One region of the Paenibacillus sp. 19GGS1-52 genome, then DNA from elsewhere that is predicted to be linked to it. Evidence: riboswitches for the same ligand, from Rfam matches in the RefSeq annotation. Region 1 holds a riboswitch; the other holds the start of a gene.
What was found. Region 1 has a riboswitch for preQ1 ahead of queF (preQ(1) synthase). Riboswitches for the same ligand answer to the same signal wherever they lie in the genome.
Positions count from the first base shown of each region.

Region 2: linked by a shared signal. The riboswitch ahead of H1230_RS25910 (queuosine precursor transporter) and the one ahead of queF (preQ(1) synthase) in region 1 are both predicted to bind preQ1.

Region 1 covers NZ_CP059724.1:3,392,307-3,404,663, forward strand. The annotation lists gene H1230_RS15920 (FecCD family ABC transporter permease) at 1-569, shown strand, start outside; gene H1230_RS15925 (ABC transporter ATP-binding protein) at 624-1,430, shown strand; gene H1230_RS15930 ((2Fe-2S)-binding protein) at 1,477-2,286, shown strand; gene murB (UDP-N-acetylmuramate dehydrogenase) at 2,558-3,469, shown strand; gene ymzB (protein YmzB) at 3,532-3,867, opposite strand; PreQ1 riboswitch class I at 4,313-4,356, shown strand; gene queF (preQ(1) synthase) at 4,564-5,064, shown strand; gene queC (7-cyano-7-deazaguanine synthase QueC) at 5,094-5,759, shown strand; gene H1230_RS15955 (6-pyruvoyl trahydropterin synthase family protein) at 5,760-6,242, shown strand; gene queE (7-carboxy-7-deazaguanine synthase QueE) at 6,235-6,957, shown strand; gene H1230_RS15965 (cysteine hydrolase family protein) at 7,122-7,646, shown strand; gene H1230_RS15970 (DMT family transporter) at 7,829-8,743, shown strand; gene H1230_RS15975 (class I SAM-dependent methyltransferase) at 8,776-9,621, shown strand; gene H1230_RS15980 (LysR family transcriptional regulator) at 9,725-10,612, opposite strand; gene H1230_RS15985 (phosphate ABC transporter substrate-binding protein) at 10,805-11,767, shown strand; gene pstC (phosphate ABC transporter permease subunit PstC) at 11,860-12,357, shown strand, end outside.
Region 2 covers NZ_CP059724.1:5,591,631-5,603,987, forward strand. The annotation lists gene H1230_RS25895 (GNAT family N-acetyltransferase) at 1-466, opposite strand, end outside; gene H1230_RS25900 (SDR family oxidoreductase) at 512-1,354, opposite strand; gene H1230_RS25905 (M24 family metallopeptidase) at 1,834-2,928, shown strand; gene H1230_RS25910 (queuosine precursor transporter) at 3,003-3,728, opposite strand; PreQ1 riboswitch class I at 3,739-3,784, opposite strand; gene H1230_RS25915 (methyl-accepting chemotaxis protein) at 4,124-5,812, shown strand; gene H1230_RS25920 (IS1182 family transposase) at 6,180-7,739, shown strand; gene H1230_RS25925 (SDR family NAD(P)-dependent oxidoreductase) at 7,928-8,632, opposite strand; gene H1230_RS25930 (MerR family transcriptional regulator) at 8,737-9,096, shown strand; gene H1230_RS25935 (GNAT family N-acetyltransferase) at 9,258-9,680, opposite strand; gene H1230_RS25940 (YnfA family protein) at 9,804-10,130, opposite strand; gene H1230_RS25945 (cobyric acid synthase) at 10,513-12,117, opposite strand; gene cobS (adenosylcobinamide-GDP ribazoletransferase) at 12,232-12,357, opposite strand, start outside.

The DNA of each region.
Region 1 (12,357 bases):
GACTGTCGCCCACAAGACTTATTCTTATCGGGATTGCGGTATCCGCCGGAATCTACGCTTTTCAGCTAATCTTGTCACTCCGACTTGATCCGCGAAATTACCAGTTTGTTGCTACTTGGATTGCCGGCAAGATTTGGGGCGGAGACTGGAGATTCGTACTTGCTCTGCTGCCGTGGTTGTTAATTCTGCTTCCATTCTCCTTCTACAAGGCCCGGGTGCTTAATGTGCTGAATCTGGGGGATCAGACCTCGGCAGGACTCGGAACACCAGTAGAGAAAGAACGGATACTGCTCTTAGCAGCGGCAGTCGCGCTTGCAGGCTCCTGCGTAGCCGTAAGCGGAGGAATTGGCTTCGTAGGCTTGATTGCACCGCATCTGGCACGCAGGCTGGTAGGTCCGCGGCATCAAGTATTGCTGCCGTCCTGTGCCTTGATCGGCGCTTTGCTGCTGCTTACGGCTGATACGATTGGACGTTGGGTCCTGCAGCCTGCAGAAATACCAACAGGCATTGTAGTAGCAATCATCGGAGCACCTTACTTTCTTTACCTATTGGCCAAATCCAAGGCCTAGCAGCAGCTATATCAGAGGAGTGCAAGCTCCATAAAACTTTTGAGGAGTGAAGTTATGTCGGAACGATTGAATACAGAAGAGTTGAGTATTGGTTACGCGGAAGCCATGATTGTCAAAGGCCTTAATCTCACCCTTCCTACAGGGAAAATAACGGCACTTGTTGGTGCTAACGGCTCTGGGAAATCGACCATTCTCAAAACGATGGCACGGATCATGAAGCCAAAGAGTGGTACTGTCATGCTGGATGGGAAATCGATCCATACACTATCTACAAAAGAGGTGGCTCGACAATTGGCGATTTTGCCGCAGAATCCCACGGCTCCTGATGGCCTGACTGTTTCTGAGCTGGTCAGCTACGGCCGCTACCCGCATCAAAAAGGCTTCGGTACGATGACTCCGGAGGATCGAAATATCATCGCTTCTGCAATCACCGTTACCGGCATGGATGAATTCCAAGATCGTCCGATTGACCGCCTCTCCGGAGGGCAGCGGCAGCGTGCTTGGATAGCTATGGCTCTGGCCCAGCAGACTGATATTTTGTTTCTGGACGAGCCGACTACATTTCTGGATATGGCTCATCAGCTGGAAGTGCTTCAACTGCTGCAAAAGCTGAATGAAGAGGAAGGCCGTACGATTATTATGGTTGTTCATGATTTGAATCACGCTTCCCGCTACGCGCAACATATGGTAGCGATCAAATCAGGCAATGTCATTAGTGAAGGCTCACCTGTTGAAGTAATGACTCCAGCGGTATTGCGCGAAGTATTCGGGATCGAAGCTGATATTATTCCTGATCCGCGTACAGGAGTTCCGCTCTGCCTGCCTTATGAGCTTGCGGCCTATAAAGCTGTAGGAATGTAGCTTAAGCTCTGACAGCCGCAATAGCATGAAGACCGGAGGGCCTTAGATGAATGAAACACAACTGAAAGATTTAAGCTCTAAATTTGATCTACATACTACTCCACCTGAGGGAACCCTGCATTCTTTCGTGGCTCTAGAGCTGACAAATGAAGAGAATATGAGAGCTTTTGTGGGGACTTATCGACCCTTGATGAAGGCTTTGGATGATCGAGCAGTTGCGGCTTATTTTGCCAATTGGTTATCCACGTTAGCGCTTGCGGTGCAATACTCTCTGACTTTCTATCTATCTGTTCCGGTTATAAATTTGTCAAATCTACAAATTCATCTTATACCTGCTAATGGTTACTGCCGGGTTGCCTTTTCTTTGAAGGGCTGGCGGATGACTGAAGCTCCTATTGATGAGGTGGGTCGTGAAGCGTGGAGAGATGAAGTTCTTGTCCTTTTTTACCGTGATACGATGGCACCTTTATTGAATAAAATGGCTGAGGTTGGCGGGTTGCCGATGAGTGAAGTATGGGGTCAGTTACCGACAAAGTTCAATTATTATATTGAGATTCTGGCAAAAGAAATGGGTGACCCTTCTTTGGTCCACCGTTTATATCAAGATTATCAGTATCTCGTCAAAGATGTGCCAGCTGAAGTATTCGGGATCTCAAGAAATCCCTTTCAGGTACTTGTGCGCACAATCGAAGATATCGCTGATCCTGATAAAAATGTACAGATGCGCAACCGCTGCTGCCTGTACTACCGCACAGATGGGGGAAGCTATTGTTACACTTGTCCCCGTCTGAAAGAGGAAGAGAGAGCCGCTCGTAGAACGAATTACCGCGAACAGACAGCTTCGGCTAAAGAATAGGTTTAATTTAAGCAGAAGCTTTATAATAATAATTGAATTTCAACAACGAACAGGCTCCCGCCATTGACAAGGGAGCCTGTTCGTTGTTAAAGTTGTGGTTGCCTACAACTGATTTAAGCTGTGATAATTGCAGACGTATATGCTTCATATAGATTATATAAGGTAAGATCAAAGGAAGAAGTAGAGTATGGATTATAGTCTGTAATCATTATTGTTGATAAGATAAGGCAGTCAAGAATAGTATTTTCACATCATTAAAGGAGCATGAAAGATGAATATTAGCACAGTTCAAAATGATCTACAGCACATTGTTACTGCGGGAACCGTGAAGATTCATGAAGCTCTTAAGGATCACGTGTTTACCAAAATGGGTGGGCAGGCTGATATACTGGTAACTCCCGCCACATATGAAGAATTGCAACAGGTTGTTACATATGCCCATCAACATCTCATTCCGCTTACGGTTCTTGGAAATGGTTCGAATGTGATTATTCGGGATGGGGGCATACGCGGAATCGTTCTGCAAACCTCTGATTTAATGGAGATGGGGATACGCGGAGATTACCTGTATGCCCAGAGCGGTGCTACAATTATTGATGTCTCGCGTTATGCATTGGAGCAGGAGTTATCAGGGCTTGAGTTTGCCTGTGGTATCCCTGGAACTGTGGGAGGCGCTCTGTACATGAATGCAGGTGCCTATGGTGGTGAAGTCAAGGATGTTCTGCATAGTGCGCTGGCTATTAACAAAGCAGGTCAAATAGTCACGCTTCAAGGTGACGAGCTGCAGTGGGGGTATAGACAAAGTGTATTTGCCAGCGGGGAGTTTATTGTCCTAGAAGCCCGGTTTGTCTTGAAGCCTGCTACGGCGGTAGGCATTAAGTCCACAATGGATGATTTGACCTACAAGCGCGAATCGAAGCAACCCCTGGAATATCCCTCCTGTGGGAGTGTCTTTAAACGACCGCCAGGGCGGTACGCAGGTCAATTAATTCAGGAAAGCGGTTTGCAAGGGACAAGAATGGGCGGAGCAGAAGTATCGAAGAAACATGCTGGATTTATCGTTAATACGGATAACGCAACAGCCAGCGATTATATTGGACTTATCCAGCATGTAAGAGCAATAGTGAAGGATAAATTTGGTATTGAGCTGGAGACCGAAGTAGAAATTATTGGCGAAGAGTAAATAAGCGAGGCTACAGGTAACTCCACACCTGCGGCCTCGCTTATTTTTTTATGCTTTGAAAGTTACGTTAATGAGAGGGCATATTTAGCTCTATCAGTCTTTAACTCGACTTTATCCTTACGGATGCTCTCAATATGCAGTCCTGCGACGGCAATTTCGTAATTGTGCTGTGGTAGTGGCACTAACTCATTATCCCCATTCAGTGTACTACCTGAACCTCTTAAGATCAGCGCACTGCCAAGATATTCATCGATAACAGCCTCTGCATTCCGATAATCAACAGACTCTAGGTTAAAATGGATAGTATCCAGGTCGTCGAGCTCCTGCTTTTCAAGTACAACGGTTTCGTTCACATGGTCATTAAGCCAATCCAAAAGTTGCTGTTCGATCTGTTCCATATCGTGATCCCATCCTTCAAGGAGATAAGTAGCTTTAAGTTACCTTACCCCTTTACGTGAAATTGAATCCATATTATTGCAGTGATGATTCACTATACTCAGGAATTTGCTTGAAGTGAGGTCATTTTCATCTATAGGTAAAGGTGGTTTATCCAAGATGACCAGGATCATTCAACCTACGGAAGGTAAAATAATAATTAATGGCATGAATATTTTATTGCATAAATAGAATTATACCCCCAATTGGCGTTATTTTTGAGCTTCCGATCCTAATACCTCTGTGGATTGCCGGTCTTTCATTATGGATCGCTAGGATCGGTGAAGATTAAGCAAGATGATTCCAGAGGCTTAAGCTTGTCATGAGCCCTTCCGCCATGGTATAGTTCAAGACGCAATAGCTTTATTTTAAACATACAGAAGTAAGAAGATTTCTGCGTGAAGTGACGCAGGAGAGGTTCGCAAACTCCCTCTATAAAAAACTAAGACCGCTATTTTGCTATAGGGGAGTCTCCGGTATGGGGATTCCGAGAAGTAGAGGCATTACGCCTTTGCTTTATTTCCTATTTCGCTGCATCTAAATAAAATGCCGACCTTATAGGACGGTACTGCGGTTTTTAGTAGAGTCAGGTTTTCGAAATCTCGTTCTTCTTTCCAGTTCCGGCGATTAGCCGAAGGAAAAGAGAGGGGTTTTTTGTCATGTCAGATGGAAGATTAAAAGAGGAAATGCCAGAAGTTACTTTACTGGGCAACCAGGGAACGTCATACAAGTTCGGTTATGATCCAGAGATTCTGGAAGTGTTCGATAATAAGCACCCCGGTCGGGATTATTTTGTTAAATTTAACTGCCCTGAATTCACAAGTCTGTGCCCTGTAACCGGTCAACCGGATTTTGGTACCATGTATATTTCGTATATTCCGGAGCAAAAAATGGTGGAATCCAAATCGCTGAAGCTCTATCTGTTCAGTTTCCGCAACCATGGCGACTTTCATGAGGATTGTGTCAACATCATTATGAATGATCTGATTGCTCTAATGGAACCGCGTTATATTGAAGTATGGGGAAAATTCACACCACGAGGCGGCATTTCGATTGATCCTTATTGTAATTGGGGACGACCTGGAACAAAGTATGAGTCGATGGCGGAGCATCGCTTGATCAATCATGACCTGTATCCGGAAAAAGTCGGCAATCGCTAATTCCCAAGAAATGAGAAGGAGATAATCTAATGATGAACAAAAAAGCACTCGTCGTATTCAGCGGCGGACAAGATAGCACAACCTGTTTAATCTGGGCGCTGCAGCAATTTGAGGAAGTTCAGGTAGTGACCTTTAATTATAACCAGCGTCATGCCGCTGAGATCGAAGTGGCCACTGAGATTGCCGCGAAGTTTAACGTGAAGCAGCATATTCTGGATTTGGCTCTGCTTAATCAACTGGCACCGAACGCGTTAACCCGTGATGATATAGAGATTGCCGCAGGCGAAGGGGACGAGCTTCCCAGCACGTTCGTGGATGGACGCAACCTCTTGTTTTTATCCTTTGCGGCCATTCTAGCTAAACAGCTGGGTTATGCTCATATTGTGACGGGGGTATGCCAAACAGATTTCAGTGGTTATCCGGATTGCCGCGATGTATTTGTAAAGTCACTGAATGTTACGCTGAACCTGTCCATGGACTATGAGTTCGCAATTCATACCCCACTGATGTGGCTGGATAAAAAAGAAACATGGAAAATGGCCGATGAACTAGGCTATTTTGATTATGTCCGTGAGCATACCTTGACCTGTTATAACGGAATCATTGGCAGCGGCTGTGGAACCTGTCCGGCCTGTCTGCTGCGCAGCAGAGGCCTCGAGCAGTATGAGGCGGAAAGAAAGAAGGTTAGCTCTTAAATGCTTAATGAGGTTTCAGTATGTAAAATCTTCACCTTTGATTCCGCGCATCAGTTGGTCGGACATAAGGGCAAATGCAGCAATCTGCACGGCCACACCTATAAACTAGAACTTGTTCTGAAGGGCATCCCCCTGGTGGAGGAAGGCCATTCCGATGAAGGTTTTGTCATTGATTTCGGTGATATCAAAAATAGTGTCCAGCAGAGTCTAATTGACCACCTAGATCACGCATTTCTGGCCATGGGCAATGAACCTGTACTGGAAACTTTAATGAATACAGGCTCGAAGGTAGCATTGCTGTCGTTTCGTACTACGGTAGAGAATATGTCCTGTTATATCGCTAATAACCTGAAGCAAGCCGGATTGCCGCTGTATTCTGTGAAGCTATGGGAGACGCCAACCTCGTGGGCAGAAGTCCTGGCTGCGGACATTCCAGATGAGGGGCCTTCCTACCGCCTGTATGGAGGCTGTGATTGTGAGTAAGATTCCCGTAATTGAAATGTTCGGGCCGACCATTCAGGGCGAAGGCGCAGTAATCGGAGTGAAGACAATGTTTGTCCGTACCTACGGCTGTGATTATCACTGCAGCTGGTGTGATTCTGCTTTTACCTGGGATGGTTCAGCGAAGGCTAAAGTACGGATGCTGGAACCAGCTGAGATTATGGCGGAGCTGCTGGAGCTTGCTGGGGACAACTTTAACTGTGTGACCATTTCTGGAGGCAACCCAGCTTTAATTGGCGAGGGTATGGGGGAGTTTATAAGCATGCTTCACGCTCGAGGTCTTCAAGCCGCCATTGAAACGCAAGGCAGCAGATGGCAGGAATGGTTCTATGAGGTTGACGTTCTGACGATCAGCCCCAAACCTCCAAGCTCGGGAATGTCGACGAATTGGGATGTGCTGGACAGCATCATGAATAAGCTAAGCGCGCGCAACAAAGCCACCCAAAGCTTGAAGGTCGTTGTATTCGATGATATGGATTATGAGTATGCCAAAAGCATACACCAGAGGTATCCCTTAGTACCGCTCTTTCTCCAGCCTGGTAATGAAGATGTCACAGAAGAGGGTGATATCTCGGGTAGGTTGCTGGAAAGGCTGGAGTGGTTATTCAATAAAGTTATAGTTGATAAAGAGATGAATCTGGCGCGTGTGCTTCCACAACTGCACGCACTGATCTGGCATAATAAAAGAGGCAAGTAAGTTATTCAGAAACAGGTACTATCCATATATGGATGGTACCTGTTTCTGCTTGTTCAGACAAACGCAGAAGACAGATCAAATTTTCAAATGACCAGCAAACCCACATTCTGCTATAATCTTCTTTATGGAAATATTTATAGATGACTGAGAGGGGGATTTAATTAATGAGTGGAAAAACTGCACTATTACTTATTGACGTACAGGAGGCGATGTTCTCCTATCCTGATCTTAAGCTGCATGATGAGGAAGGCGTGATGGTACGAATAGTTTCGCTTCTGAATAAGGCTCGGTCGGCAGGTACGCCAGTTGTTTATATTCAGCATACAGAAGATGAGGAGTATACCAAAGGTTTAGCCACCTGGCAGATTAGCAGCCGCATCACTCCGCTGGAAGGGGATCTGATTATTGAGAAGCCGACCTGGGATGCCTTTCACCGCACGGCACTGCATGAGGAGCTGCAGCGGCTGGGTATTACGGATCTCGTGATAGCCGGGATGCAGAGTGAGTTCTGTCTTGATACCACCACCCGACGCGCGTACAGTCTCGGTTACACATGTGTATTGGTTAAGGATGCGCACAGCACTTTTGATAATGCGAACTTAACGGGTGGAGACATTGTGAAACATCATAATGCGGTGTTGGGAGGGAGATTTGCGGCATTGCTTGCGGAGAGTGAGGTGTCCTTCTAATTGAATATGGTAACAGGGTATATGAATAGCAGTTATATCAATAAGTGCTGAAACGAGTGCCGTCCATAAAGGACGGTACTCGTTTCTTTTTGGATGTTTTTTATGAAAAAGGGCTGCAATTTTCGGCGGTCTGCGTTACATTTACATATGTGACTTTATGATACGGAAAGGACACTACTCCTATGAATCGAAAAACCGCGCCCGTCCCCGTTCCGTTGCTGATGATTATTGGGATTGTGGCTGTATCTTTTTCTTCCATCTTTATTAAATGGTCGGCGGCTCCGGCATCTGTGCAGGGAATGTACAGGTTGCTGTTTACTTCACTGTTGATGCTGCCATTCGCCCGGCCTTATAGTGGAGCCGCTTTTGCCCTGCGTAAGAAGGACTGGGTTATGCTTGGATTATCCGGTACCATGCTGGCACTGCACTTTTTGCTATGGATGGGTTCGTTGAAGTATACTTCTGTGGCCAGCTCGACGATGATTATGGCTTTGGAGCCTGTGTTTATTATGCTGGGCGCCTATTTTTTGTATAAGGAAAGGACCGCTATATCGGCACTCCTCGGCATGGCTATAGCCATTGGCGGTGTACTTTTTATCGGCTGGGGAGATGTGGGTATCTCTGCTGATAATCTTAAAGGCGATCTTTTATCTATCGGAGGAACAGCTGCAGTAGCGGTACATATGTTAATCGGCCAAAAGTTGGTAGTACGCATGCCCTCGTACTTATATAGCTTAATCGTATTCTTGTCGGCTGTTATCGTCTTTGCCGTCTATAATCTGTTCATGGGTGTTCCCTTCTTTAATTATCCAGCGAGGGATTGGGGAATATTTGTACTGCTGGCTGTAGTTCCAACCGTATTCGGGCATATTCTCTTTAACTGGTTGCTGCAGTACGTCTCAGCTACAACGGTATCCATGAATATTTTAGGAGAGCCGGTAGGAGCGAGTATTCTAGCCTACTTACTGCTGGGTGAACAACTAAGAGCGCTACAGTGGGCCGGTGGGGTCTTGGTGATGTTCGGACTCGCTGTTTATTTGTACGGAGGACGGAAGAAAGCGGCGAAGGCGTCTGCGAATCTTCAGAACGTTTCATAACAGATATTTATATAATAAAGGGGTCAACGTTAATGGAAGAACAGGATAAAGAACAGGAAACAAATTTGGTTAACAATTCAAGTCCAACAAGTGAGGAACTGTGGAACGAAGACACGTATACGGCTTGGACAAGCCGCTTTGGAACACCGACTGAGGCCGCAGCGAAGCTGGTGAAAGATCCGATTGGCAGACTCTACCCGCTTGCCTCCTATTTGGGCGAGGTGAACGGCAAAAAAATAATGAACCTTATGGGCTCCAATGGCATGAAAGCGGTGGCGCTCGGCCTGCTGGGTGCTGAGGTGAGTGTGGCAGACTTTTCCGAGGCCAATGCTCGCTATGCAGCTGATCTGGCGCAGGAAGCAGGAGTTCAGCTTTCCTATATCGTGTCAGATGTGCTCAAGCTGCCGGAAGAGATTATAGACGGATCGTATGATATTGTGTTTGCTGAGCAGGGGATTGTGCACTATTTTACCGATCTCACTCCTTTTATGAATACTGTTTATCGGTTGCTTGCTTTTGGAGGAAAGTTTATTCTGCGTGATTTCCATCCAATTACAACCAAGCTGATCTCCTCTAAGGGATCGACAGCAAAGGTGCGAAAGCATAAAGTGACTGGTGATTATTTCGATACAACGCTGCAAGAAAAGAAAGTATCTTACTCCAAATATTTGCCTGCAACAGGGGGGGATTCAGAGTCAGCAGAGCATAGTGTCGTGTTCTGGCGTCGCTGGACGCTTGGTGAAATCGTGACAGCAGCAGCGTCCAGCGGACTAGTCATCAGCAAGTTGGTAGAGGAACCCAATTTATCCTCAGATGTGTATGATAAGGGGATTCCTAAGACATTTACATTAGTAGCAGGGAAACCTTCGCGATTATAAAAAGAATGATCATCACCGGACGATTTATGCTATGTTCTGTTAAAGAGCTGGCTAGGTCGTACCGGTTTTTTTGAAATATAAGAATTTATAAGTATCATCTTGTTCATCTGGAATCTGTTAATAGATCTGCAAAAGCCTGCTGAACTGGTGTAAGCGTGTGGTCTTTCCGCCAGGCCAGTACAAAACCACTATTCTCCGGCAAAATTCCTGGCAGCGTAGTAAACTTTAACTGGCCAAGCGCTAGTTCAGCTTCAATTCCTGCTCTAGAATAGATGCCAATAGTTCCCCCTTCACGGATAATCCCTTTAACGGTTGGCGGAGAATTTAACTCGGCGCGGTTCCACAGGCGGACACTGTTTAGCTGTGCCCATCTGTCGGCAGTCCCCCGTAAGGGAGATCCGCTTGCATGCTGAATCCATGGCTCACGGGCGACCTGCTCCGGTGTAAGGTTACGAACACCCTCAAAATGATGTCCAGGAGCAAAGATGAGGACAGCTTCATCGCGGGCAATGAGCTGGAAACTGAATGATTCATCACTCCAATCTGTGCTATGCAGAACCGCCATCTGAATCTCCCGGCTCCGTAACCGCTCTCGAACAAGAGCATCTGATTGTACCGAAAGGGATAATTGGATGCCCGGATTAATATTCATGAATTGAGATATTGTTTTAGGCAAAATATAAGTAGCAGGAATATAACCAGCTTCAAGCTCCAGACTTCCCTGAGAAGTTGAAGACGACTGTTTCACACTACGTTCGGCATCTGCCGCAAGACTTACGATTTTGACTGCATATTGGTGAAGGGCTCGTCCAGCATCTGTTAGGAGCACTCTGCCGCTTCGATATTCGAATAATGAGGTTCCAAGTTCACTTTCCAGGTTTTTCATATGAAAAGATACAGTGGGTTGCTTCAGGCCTAATTCGGCGGCAACGTCCGTCACTTTTTTATATTTCTCGATCAGTACTACAATCTGAAGCTTCATAATATTCATGGCTTTCCTCCGACTGAATGATTAGCTGTATTACAAATTATATCTTTATTATAGATTATATCTATAACGATATACATATTCTATTAGTATTTTTATCTTTCCCTTTACATAACTCAGATGTTTACCTAACGAACGAGCTCTAGAATAGGAAGAGTCAGAAGCGTCACAAAACAATCAGGAGGAGACAAACAAATGCAATTTAAAAAATCGTGGGTCATGACTTTGGCTTTAACAAGTGTATTGGCACTTTCGGCATGTGGTAACAATAATGGTGGAAATAATGCAACAACCAATAATGGGGGTACTAATGCAGCTGCAACTAATGCACCAACAGAAACAAGCAGCGGCGCTGAATTAAGCGGTTCGATTCTGGCTTCGGGTTCTACAGCCTTGCAACCACTGGTAGAGCAAGTAGCTGAGAAATTCATGGATGCTAATAAAGGCGTTGATATTCAAGTGCAAGGCGGCGGCAGCGGAACTGGCCTGACTCAAGTAGCTGAGAAACAAGTAGATATTGGTAACTCCGATGTATTCGCTGAAGAGAAGTTGAAAGATGCTGACGCAGCAAAGGCGGCAACATTGGTTGATCATCAAGTAGCAGTTGTAGCTATTGCAGCAGTAACTCATCCAGATGCAGGTGTTACTACCTTGACTAAACAACAGCTGGTAGATATTTTCACTGGTAAAGTGACTAACTGGAAGGAAGTTGGCGGTGCAGACCAAAAGATTCAAATTATTAACCGTCCAAGCAGCTCCGGTACTCGTGCAACTTTTGAAAGCTTTGCACTTGGAACTAAAACTGAAGATATCCAAGGTTCGATCCAAGAGGATTCTTCCGGTACAGTTAAGAAAATGATCGGTGAAACACCAGGCGCCATCGGTTATCTGGCTCTGTCTTACCTTGATGATACTGTGAAGACTCTTAATTATGATGGTGTTGAACCATCCGTTGATAATGTCATTGCTGGTAAATATCCAGTATGGGCTTACGAGCATATGTATACAAACGGCGAACCAAATGCAACAGTTAAAGCATTCCTTGATTACCTCATGACAGATGAAGTGCAATCAGGTGATGTAGTAGAACTTGGATACATTGCAGCATCAAAAATGCAGGTTACACGCGATGTAGCAGGTACTGTTACGACAAAATAATACAACATCAGGTTAAGATATTCATTAGAATTTCAAGTGATTAGAGGCGGAATTTATCTGCCTCTCTTTTCACTTTAGAAAGAGGGAGCAGCTTGAGGGTGAAACCAAAGAAAGCACGCATTGAAAAACATCATATTGAAGATTTTATAGGACGTACATATATGTCCTTTTGTGTGGCGCTATTGATCGTAATTATTGTATCGATGGTATATTTTGTAGCCTCTAAAGGGATTTCCACCTTTATTAGTGGGGATGTCACTGTTTCTGATTTTTTATTCGGCACCAAGTGGTCACCTGACGGGGATACACCATCCTTCGGAGCCTTTCCATTTATTGCTGGCTCTTTCTTAGTTACCCTTCTTGCTGCACTTATAGCCAGCCCGCTTAGCTTATGCGCCGCGTTGTTTATGACCGAGATTGTTCCGGGTTGGGGCAAAAAGCTCCTGCAGCCTGTCATTGAATTGCTATCAGGTATCCCTTCGGTCGTTTACGGCTTTATAGGATTAAGTGTAATTGTACCGTTTCTGCGCAACACGCTGCCTGGTCAGGGTATCGGGGTAGCTGCAGGCGCGCTTGTGCTGTCGGTAATG
Region 2 (12,357 bases), 2.2 Mb from region 1:
TGCCGTCCATTTCGGCAATTCCGGGCAGTAAACCCCATCGTTCAAAGCCGAATTTCTGCAGCAGTTGCAGGCTTGGCTGATTATGGCCAAATACAAAGCCAACGAGATTTTTTACGCCTAGGCGTGGTGCTTCCTCTATTGCCTTGTTCAGCAGCAGAGTTCCGGCTCCACTGCCGCGAAAGTTCTCATTCACGTATACACTGATTTCTGCAGTTCCATTATAGGCAGGTCGGCCATAGAACGACTGGAAACTGAACCAGGCGGCAATCTGTCCCTCTTGTCGCAGCACCCACAGCGGACGATGATGGCTGTTATGCTCATGGAACCACTGCTGTCTCTCTTCTATAGTGACCGGTTCCAGGTCGGCGGTTACCATCCGACCTGAAATTGTAGAATTATATATTTCTACAATTGCCGCTAAATCTTCCAGTGCTGCATCTTCAATACTACCCTTCTGCCAATCCATACATTCATTCCTCCACATTGTAAATGATAATTCCCTACACAGAATTCACTTCAAGCCAACCTGCTCCAGACTCCATTGCCATAATCGCCCAGCCTCTGCTGTATTCTCAGCTCTTGGAGACAGCTCCTTGATCTTGCGGCGGTAATAATACTGCCCAGTCACTTCACGCAGCTCCGGTGCAGTCGCCAGATAAATCGCTGTATCCGCACCCTGCTCAGGAGTCAGAAAGAAGAACGACACCAGCTTCAGAATCGAGCGGCCAAAGCCGGTCTCGCGGTTCACACCGATGTTGGTTCCCACTGCTCCCGGATGCAGACAGTTGGCAGTAACCCCTGTTCCCTGCAGCTGTTTAGCCAACTCTTTAGTGAACAGAATATTGGCTAGCTTGGACCTGGCATATCCTTTGGCCGGGTTAAAGCGACGGGATAGGGTAGGGTCTTCATAATGAAGGGCACCGAGCTTGTAGGCGCCCGAGGCAACTACAACTATACGCCCCTGCTCTGCTGCCTTAAGTGTATCCAGCAGGAGATTAGTGAGCAGAAAATGTCCCAGGTGATTCACACCGAGATCCAGCTCAAAACCGTCAGCCGTTAGCTGGCGTTTAATAGCCACTACTCCGGCATTATTAATTAACACATCCAATACGGAATAGCTTGCCTTAAACTCCTCAACGAAGCTGCGGATGCTCTCAAGCGAGGCCAGATCGCAGAGCATCAGCTCAATATGGTCTGAACCGCTTTTCTGCTTGGCGTAAGCAAGCGCATCTTCCCCGCGCTTACGGCTGCGGCAGGCCATAACAACCTGTGCCCCCCTGCGCGCCATTTCAACTGTTGTAGCCAAGCCCATACCGGAGTTTCCTCCGGTTACAATCACGATTTTACCCTTCATGCTTAGTACCCCTTCCTAACGGAACCTACCAGCCTGGATCTATCTAAGTTGAACTTAAGATTTTCCTGAATCGGCTTTAATCGTAACTGCGGTGAATGTTTGGACTTCCGGCCGCTGTTGTCTCCCGATTTCTTGATTTATTCCGCTTTAGCGGATGAAATCCGGAGACAGCCTATGCTTACGATGCGAGCTTTCCTACGGAAAGCTTGTGGGCGGTCGCTATCGCTCCTACAGTTCCAAAATTCCCCTCCGTTACTTTTGCCTTTTGCTAAGTTTTCTAGTTCAACTTATATAGCCTAATCTTTTCAGATACTATGTTCTAAGATAATGTTACATCATTTTATAAGCTGGAGATAGTTTGGAATTAACTTTAAGGCGTGAACGTCTCCTACTTCTCTATGATGTGCACCCTCGTTAGTTATGATCTATAATAGAAACATTGCAGTTTTTAACGTGAATCTGAGAGGGGAACTACTGAAATGAACGATGCACTAAAAAGTCTTGAACAAAAAATGATGCCTGAGGGCCTTGATGCTCTGCTCGTCACAGATCCCAAGCATGTCTACTATTTGACGGGGTTTGCCAGCAATCCACATGAACGCTTTCTTGGTTTACTCCTAATCAAGGGAGAGGAGCCTGTACTGATCGTTCCGGCATTAGATGCAGAAGCGGCCCATGCGGCCTCGGCGGTTACGAAGATTCTGACACATAGCGATACGGATAATCCCTACCTCCTGCTTAAAGAATGTCTTGGCAGCACAACTCTGAATACACTCGGTATCGAGAAGGAGCACTTCTCCGTAGCGCGTTATGAACTGCTGGCTGAGTCCATAGCGGCGAAGAGCTTCCACGATATTGGTCCATTACTGCGCAGCATGCGCGCCAAGAAGACCCCTGAGGAAGTCAGCCGCATGAAGCATGCCGCTGAGCTTGTAGAAGAAGTTCTGCGCCGCGGTCTTGAGCACGTAAAGACTGGTGTAAGCGAAATCGAACTGGTGGCCGAGCTGGAATATCTCATGAAAAAGGTTGGTGCCTCTGGCCCCTCCTTCGATACCATGGTGCTCTCCGGTCCGAATACTGCCCTGCCACACGGCGTACCGGGCAGCCGAATGATCCAGCCAGGCGATCTCCTCATGTTCGACCTTGGCGTGTATGCTGGTGGATATGCTTCCGATATTACTCGCACCTTTGCTGTGGAAGAGATGGATGCCAAGCTTATGACCCTCTACACTACAGTGCTGGCTGCCAATGAAGCCGGTATTGCTGCTTCCGTCGCAGGAGCTACCTTTGGTTCAGTCGATCAGGCCGCACGGGAAGTGATCGCTGCGGCAGGCTTCGGACCTTATTTCATGCATCGTGTCGGCCATGGTCTCGGAATGGATACACATGAATACCCTTCTCTACACGGGTTGAATACAGATGTTATTGAGAATGGGAACGTGTTTACCGTAGAGCCCGGTATTTATGTTCCAGGGCTTGGCGGCGTACGGATTGAAGATGATGTATTAATTACTGCGGACGGCCCTCAGACACTCACAAGCTTTCCGAAAGAATGGACTGTTCTGCATTTGTAGGCAGTGATCTTCTAAGTTATGCATCTGATATTTCAAGAAAGAGCCACGCAAATTCGCGTGGCTCTTATTACTGTCTAGGAGGAGATATGGGTATCCGCTGCTCTCTGAACTGCAGACTCCTCCTCAGCAAACTTGAAGGAACGAGCGATGTAAAGGATTGGCGTACCTGCTGCAGTCAACAAGAACTTCGCAACATAAGTTGTGAGCAATATCTGAACCCATACCTTCCATTCATACGTGCCCGCGAAGGCAATCGTACAGAAGATGAGTGTATCCACAAAGGAGCTGACCATCGTACTGCCATTGGAGCGAATCCATAGCTGACGGGATGTGCTGTAATATTTTCTTATCCACGAATATAACCGAACATCGAGAAACTGGCTGATAAAATATGCTGTAAGGCTACCCAGTGCCAAGCGTGGCATAAGTCCAAAGATTTTTTCCAGGGATTCCTGAGCGAAGTCGCTCTCATCCGGAGTGAACTTCAGCGCCATCTGCATAATAACCGTTGTCATCAGCAAGGTGAAGAAACCGAACCAGACCGCCGTTCGCGCCTCTCTCCGCCCGTACTTCTCATTGATCAAATCGCTGGTCATATATAGAGTCACATACATCGTATTTCCAAGGGTCATAACAATATTTGGTGGCATGGAAATTGTTTTTGTGACCTGAATGTTAGCAATAACCGTAGCAACGCCTACCCAGGCATATAAGCCTTTTTTGCCAAATAAGCGGTAGCAGAGAAGAAAGAAAACAAAATTGACAATAACAAACCCAATTCCCCATAACAAGTTAAACATTCTACTGATACTCCTCCTAGTTTTGTTTACGCGGGATGGTTACGAACCGCGGCTTCTTAGTCTCTTCAACAAAATATTAACTCTATCATAATAGCGATAGACATTCTATGAAAACCTTAAATTTTTATGAAAAAAAGCTCTTTTTTGCGTCATTTTCTACAATTAAGAAAAGTATTAGACAATAATCCATCTTTTTCAGAAAAAAATGCGGTACAACACACAACTTTCACTATTCAACCTGAGGTTAATTCTATAGAATAGTATCAATCACGTTGTCTAACCCCAAGCTACAGCTTGATATATGACCTAGACCCATGGAATATATTGCTGCTCTGCCAACTCCCAGCGGTTGGTATGGGATTAAAGATGCATGCTACAGAAAAGGAGAGAATGATATGTTTAGTTTCAAGCATTCAATCAGTCGCAAGTTCACGCGTTTGTTGTTTATCGTTCTGTTACTCACGTCTCTTTTGTTAAGTGTCAGCTTCTACTTTATATCCATTAATACAATCAACAGTTATGTCATGCCACAAATCAATAAACTGCTGACAGCAGCCGCACAGGATGTGTATAAGAATCTAAATGCTACCTTTGCCCAGCAAACGCTTGGCAAGAACGAGCAGGCTTCTACGAATGTTGAATTCTATTTCCAGGATAAGCGGAAGCAGCATGATGTAGAGACCATCTTCCTGATGGAGCTAAAGGATGGCAAGGCGGTTACTCTGATTGCAGATCACGGTTCTAAGCTGAAAGCTCAGGAGAGCCTTGAAGTATCACCAGCAATGGAACAAGCCTCTAAAGGAAAAAGCGGACTTAGTGATATCTATAGTGATAGTCACGGTATACATAAAACAGCGTATGTCGGCATCCCCGGCAGTACGATGATTATCGGTGTAAGTGCTGATGTCGGTTTTGTTAAAGAAAAAATGAGCAGTATTCTCTGGACCAGCGCAGGTATTACACTAGTGGCCTTAATTATTGGTCTGAGCGGTGCTATGTTCATGAGCCGGCGAATTACACGTCCAATAACTCAACTCGCAGCGTACAGCAACAAGTTGGCAGAAGGGGATTTCACACAGGAACTAACCATAAAGGGCACCGATGAAGTAGGACAGCTCTCCGAAAGCTTCCGGACGATGACCCTGCGGCTGAAGGAAATGATCGGGCAGGTCCTAGATACCTCAGGCTCTGTAGTTGCAAATTCCAACGATTTGAGAGAACGTGTACTCATCATGAATGATATGGCAGAGCGTTCTTCATCATCGGTTATAGAAATAGACAAGGGCAGTATCGCGATCGCGAGCAGTGCCCTGGACAATTCAAAAGCGATGGATGAGATCAATCTGGGTATTCAGCATATTGCTTCTGCAGCAGGCGAGGTTACTGAGCAGATTGGCGAAGCTTCTGAAAAAGCCGTGGGTGGCAATGATATTGCCCAAATTGCGGTTGAGCAAATGCGCCAGGTTGAGCGAACCTCCAAACAATCGCTGAAACAATTTCAGACTATGAATGAACGTTCTCTACAAATCGGTGAGGTGGTACAGGGTGTTTCTGAAATCACCAAACAAATTCAAATGCTGTCGCTTAATGCTTCCATTGAAGCGGCTCGTGCCGGAGAGCATGGACGTGGCTTTGCGGTTGTAGCAGGAGAGGTTCGCAAGCTGTCCGAACAGTCCAAGAACTCTACCGAACAGATCCGCGACTTCCTGCTGGGTCTACAGGAAGATATGAAGCGTTCTGTCACCGACATTAACCACTTGCATACTGAAGTTGCTTCCGGCGTGGGCAAGGTGGCGGAGGCGGGCGATGCCTTCAATCATCTGCTAATTCTCATTCAAAGCATCGATCACAGTATTCAATCTGTATCAGCAGCCACACAGCAAATCTCGGCAGGAACTGAGGAGGTTAGCGCTTCAGTTGAAGAAACTGCCCAAATCACCGCCAAATCACAAGCTAGTGCGGATATGCTTACGCAGAACTCCGAGCGGCAGCGTGTAGAGCTCGAAGGTCATTCCCAGACGGTAGAGGAGCTGCATGAACAGGCAGTGAAGCTGCAGGAAGCCGTGCAGCAATTTAAGATTTAACTTAACTGGATAAGCATATTGCAATCAACAAGAAACAATCTATACAGTAAGGGGCTGTCCCATAAGCCATGAAATGGCTGCTTGGGACAGCTCTTTTTTGGAGTCAGATAGACATTGCGCTTGTGAGGACGCTCCGCGAACGGACCGTTGTTTCAATCGCTGTGGTCTCCAGATTTTTTTCATTCCCCTTAGCGGTGAAAATCCGGAGACCAAGGCGAACGCTATCGCTTTTCCACAATCGTTCCGTCCTCTCCGCTGTTTAAGCGGGACTCGTATCTACAATCCTTCTAAAAATCATAAAAAAAGAAACCTTTCTTTGTTAAAATGGAAGTGCGACCAACCATTTTAAATCAAGGAGAGGTTTCTTTTGTACATTCAATATACCATGGACCAACTTTGCTTGCCAATGGATTTAGAGGACGACATTCCAGAACATCACCTCGTTCGTATCGTCAATGCCGCCGTTAACCGGCTGGACGACGGCATTTTTGACGCGGCCTACCCAGGTGGTGGCCGTGACAGCTACCATCCTAAAATGCTGACCAAAGTCATTATTTACGCCTACACGCAGCGCATCTATTCCTCTCGCCAAATCGCCAAATCCATTCGGGAGAACATCCCCTTCATGTGGCTCGCCGGTCGGCAGCGGCCAGACTTTCGGACGTTGAATCGATTTCGTTCCCAGCGGATGAAGAACGTTCTCGAAACCGTATTTACCGCCGTGCTTCAGTTTCTGGCTGACGAAAAATACGTTTCCCTAGAGCATTACTTTGTGGACGGAACCAAAATCGAGGCGAACGCCAATCGCTACACGTTTGTTTGGGGGAAAGCCGTCAGTAAACACAAAGTCAAACTGCAAGATAAGGTGCAGGCCCTGTTCGCTGACATTGAAACGGCAGAAGAACAGGAAGAACAAGAGAATTCAGGCAAAGACCTGGCTGAACTCGGCACAGATTCCGAAGTGAGCAGCGTGAAACTTGAACAGGTGGTGCAAAAGCTCGAAGCTCAGCTGGCCCAAAAACCGAAAGACAAGCCCTTAAAAAAAGCTGTTCGGACGCTGCGCAAGGATTGGCTTCCCCGACTGCTGAAGTACGAACAATACCAAAAGCTCCTTGGTGACCGGAACAGTTTCAGTAAGACAGATCCAGATGCAACGTTTATGCGGATGAAAGAAGACCACATGCGAAATGGCCAGCTGAAACCGGGATACAATGTGCAAATCGGGACCGAAAACCAATTTATTTTAGCCTACAGTTTACACCAAAGACCGACCGACACCCGCTGTTTAGAGCCGCATATGGAAAAAGCGCAGCAGATCCTCGGAAAACTGCCAAAGACAGTCATTGCGGATGCAGGCTACGGCAGCGAAGAAAACTACGCCTATCTGGAAAAGAAAGAGATTCAGGCGGTGGTGAAGTACGGCAGCTACCACAAGGAAAAGAGCAAAGCCTGGAAAGCGAATGTTGGTAAAATCGAGAACTGGACATACGATGCAGCCGAGGATAACTGGACGTGCCCCGCCGGGGAAATGCTGCATTTCCGCAGAGAAAGTAAGGAAATCTCACAGAGTGGATATGAAATTCACAAACGTCATTACCGAAGTCAGAGCTGCGAGGGCTGTCCGTTGAAGGAACGCTGCACGAAGGCAGCTGGAGATCGGGAAGTGGTTGTTAGTATGGAACGACTGCGTTACCAAAAGCAGGCTCGGGAGATCTTGCGAAGTGAGGAAGGTTACGCCCTGGCCGTACGCCGAATGACGGAACCGGAAAGTGTATTTGGACAACTGAAAAATAACCGGGGCTTCCGGCGCTTTCTGCTTCGCGGCATGGAAAAAGTGACGCTTGAGGTCGGGTGGCTTTCGCTTGCCCACAATTTACTGAAGCGAGCAGCCATAGACCAAAAACATAGAGCAGCACACCTCCAATAACAGGAGGTGTGCTGCTCTGTTGACTTTTATGCTTTTGAAATTGAAGGTGGCCTGTCTCTGCTTGTAGAAAATCTACTTTTGAGACAGCCCCTTTTTGTGCTGTCCGATGAATAGACACACTCGTTTAATAGTGGGTTACCCCGACCCGCGATTTGAACGGCAAGAGTTTTGCTGTCGGCAGTTGCAGGTTACCAGGCGTAAACGCCCTTCTCATTCAAGAATTCGCCGTTATGACGTTGGCCATCTGTCGCATACCCTACTATAATCGCAGCGGCGGCTTCTTTCGATTTACCGCCTGGGGCATTGCCGTTAAGATCTGTTGAGGTGAATCCAGGTGTTACCGCGAATACTTGAGCGTTGCTGCCTTTGACTTCATAAGCCATTGAAAGTGTCATGGCATTGTTTGCCGTTTTAGATGAGTTATAATCGAATGCGTTTAAAGTAAATTCAGCATTTTGCATATGGTCCAGAGAAGCCATATCAGTCGATACATTGATGATTGTGCCTTCGTTATCTTTGATTAACGGGAACAACCGCTGGTTCAAACGGAAGGTCCCGAAAAAGTTAACTTCGAAGGCATTCCGCAGATCTTCCTCTTTGGTATCTGTAAAAGAAGGGGAGAACGCGCCAGGCATACCCGCGTTATTGATCAGAAGCAATAAGTCCGGATATTTCTTGCTGATCGTATCGGCTGCCTGTTCGATGCTTTTCAAGTCACCCATGTCGATTTGTATAAATTCTACGTCTAAGGAAGCTAACTCGGAAACTGCTGCTTCACCCCGTTCAGCACTGCGTGCGCCAAGGATGACTTTCCAGCCTGCTTCACTTAACTGCCTAACGATTTCAATTCCAATTCCTTTATTTGCTCCGGTTACAAAGGCCGTCTTTTTCATGCGAATCCTTCTTTCCCCAATTTGATTTTTCTTTAACAATTTATAAGTTACTATGCTACACTTAGTGTAGGTCAACAAATATTTTTTTATAAAAGAGGGCTAGTATGTTAACGATTGGAGAAGTGGCGAAGGAAGTCGGGATCAATATTGGAGCGATCCGCTTTTACGAAAGAAAGGGACTGTTGAAACCTGCTGCCCGAAGCGAACAGAATAACCGTCTTTATACGGATAATGATCTGAGCTGGCTGGTTTTTATCAAATGTCTTCGCGAAACCGGGATGAGTGTGGAGGAAATCAAAAAATATTATGATAAGGTGAACGAAGGAACCTCAACCCTGTCGGAGAGAATCCAACTAATTGAAGATCAAAAGCAAAAGCTTCTGGAAGATATGGAGAAGAAGAAAGCGCAGCTCGTTCATTTGGAAGAAAAACTGAAGCGCTATTATCGCGGGGAAAATTATTAATATAAGCATATAAGCCGGGTTATGTAGACTAAACTTTTAAATCTCATGTAAGAGCAAGTAGCATAATGATGTTATCCGCGTGGGATGGTCAAGAACTATGGATGTCTTCCTCCAAGTCCATTGGTAAGTTTTTGTTGTTTTAGTAAACGTTCCTCGTTAGTTTAATCATTCTCCCCAGAGAATGTACATTCAAAACGCTCGACACCAGGGTATTTTTCTCCTAGACTCATTATCTTGAACCCTAGTTTCTTATAGAACCCCTCAGCATTACAATCAGTTTCAGCTTTCATTTTTACTATATTATTGACTCGAATATATTCATGTACCAATTTTCTGCCAAGACCTTTCCCTCGATATTCTTGGTGTATAGCGATATGTTTTAGCTCCACTTCACCGAAAGAGCCATGTTTTATACCAATTAATCCCACTAGCTCATTTTTAATGAAACTACCATAAAGCTCCCTTGACTCCTCCTTAAGATATTTAGTGGCCTCTGCATTCACCCTCTCTTCGTCAGGCCACATGCATTCAGACAATAGATTTTTCACTGCGCTAAAGTCACTAAAATCTTTTAGATTCATCATAAAGGTCACCGCCAAGTTAATTTGTTGGTTTCGTCCTTTCGTTTTATACAATTCTCGAAGCTTACCACGTTAACCTGCCCGGGAGCTTTGTGCAGTTTCACGTCTAAAACTAAATTTTCTCAGTCAATGTCTTGGAGCCCACAGCATAACGGATACACCGATCACGCAGATTACAGCGCCTACCCAGTCATAAAGATCCGGCGTCTTCTTATCGACAAGCCAGCCCCATAACACCGCCAGCACGATAAATACACCACCATAAGCCGCGTACACTCTCCCGAAGGAAGGAAACTTTTGCAAGGTGGGAATAATGCCATAACCGATCAGAATTATTGAACCTACCAAACCATACCAAAGCGGGCGTGATTCTCTTAGCCATAACCAGACTAAATATCCACCGCCAATCTCAGCAAGACCGGCAATAATAAACAGTAGAACCGCGACTGCCATTGTAATTCCTCATTCCTGCTTGGGTTCAACGCGAAGCGAAATAATGCTTGGCGAATAATTGAGTGAGAAGTGGGGGCTGAAGTCGGTTGGTGGACAGTAGAGACCTTATTTATGTGCAATCGCTGTTTGGGAAACAGTCGCGGACACAGGTTCCGTTATTCGTGGCTTATGCACCTTATTTAAGCTGATTTCTGCTCTATAACGGATTCTCTGTCCGCTTGGATACGTAATTGAGGGCATTTCTACGAAATAGTGGCTTGTGTGTCCGACTAAACCAACTTATCGAGGAAAAATCCACGCCCACGCCCACGCCCACGCCCACGCCCTGACTATTTCCGCCTGTATGTGTTATTTCTCTTCAAATGTCATCAAAGCCCAAATTTCATTTTCTTGTTAAACCCATAATTTCATAGATAGCGCTCATGTTCAAGCTCTCGCGCGCGGCAGCAGCTAGACGATCGAACTCCTGCTCGCGAAGATCAGCGGCTGAGAAGGTCAGCTCTAGCGGCTCTAATCCTTTGGCTACCCGTATTCCATCCAGCCAGGCTCTGCGTAGAACGTCGTTATGAAACAGGCCATGTAGATAGGTGCCCCATACTTTTCCGTCCAGCGTTCCCCAGCCTTCCGACTGTATCGTCCCTGCCGGTTCGGTCAGATTGAACAGACTGCGTACAGAAGCCTCACCATGGTTCGTGGTTATGCCCATATGAATCTCATAACCGGTAACGGGGATATCTGTTACGATCTCCGGTAAACTACCCTTCAGTTGCAGAGGATGATCTGTCGCCAGGCTACCGCTGACACGCACCGTAGTCTTCTCCTGCAGAAAGACAGTCGACAGCGGAAGATATCCCAGGCCTGCTGTTTCTCTCGGCTCACTACTCTCTACCGCATCTGGATCGAGCAGCTTTACCCCTAACATTTGATAGCCACCGCAAATTCCTACAAGTTGACGCGCCCCATCCTTCAACGCAAGCGTAATCGCTGCTGGGAAACCTTGTTCTCTCAGGTATGCCAGATCGGCTGCCGTATTCTTCGTTCCTGGCAAAATAATAACGTCTGGCATCCCCAACTCCTCTGCACGGGTCACATAACGCACGGTGGTATCGGGTTCGTCGACCAGCGGATCGAAATCCGTAAAGTTAGAAATTCGCGGGTAGCGGATCACGGCAATGTCTAGTTCTTTGCCTTTATCGGCCCGGTGTTGACCCGACGTTCCTTCTAGTACTACGGAATCCTCCGCTTCAATCCGAAGCTGTGGCAGAAAGGGCAGCACACCTAGTACAGGAATGCCTGTGCGCTCTTCCAGCCAATCAAGTCCGGGCTGCAGCAGGGATAGATCGCCACGGAATTTATTGATAATGAAGCCTTTGACACGGGCCCGTTCATGTGGCTCTAATAGCTCCAGGGTACCGACTAGAAAAGCGAATACGCCGCCACGGTCGATATCAGCAACCAAGAGCACCGGGGCATCCGCCCAGCCGGCTAGATTCATATTCACAATATCCCGTGACTTTAGATTAATCTCAGCCGGACTGCCCGCCCCCTCCATCAGCACAACCTCGTAAGTTTCCCGCAGCCGATCGAGTGCATCCATCACTGTACTTTTGGCTTCCGGCAAGAATTTCTCACGGTATTCCCGTGCACTCAGCGCTGCATGCGGTACTCCGTGTACAACGATTTGGGCAGTCATTTCACCTGAAGGCTTCAGCAAAATGGGATTCATATCCGTGGTAGCCGTTATGCCGAACGCTTCCGCCTGCATCCCCTGGGCACGGCCGATTTCTTTGCCGTCAACGGTGACGTAGGAGTTCAGTGCCATATTTTGTGATTTAAAAGGAGATGCAAGGTACCCGTCCTGGGTCATAATTCTACCCAGGGCAGCAGTAAGCAAGCTTTTGCCCACATCGGAGGCCGTTCCTTGGATCATCAATACAGCCGCAGGCTTTCCCTTGGAATTGGCTGATGTTACGTCGTTATCTTCCATGTTTATTTCCCTCGCTTTCTTCCTGCTGTCCCAAGACAGGTGATCAGGTTGCTATAGAGATAGAGAAGCGTATATGACCCACTCTCCCTAGCCTGATTCAATGGGCTACGTTTGTTACATCAGGTTATACTGGATCAGCACGAGCGCTAGCAGCAGCACGGTCTCCAGCAGCTCGTTCAGCGCGCCGTAGATATCGCCGGTGAGCCCGCCGAGCCGGCTGCTCGCCCGGCGCGCCGCCCA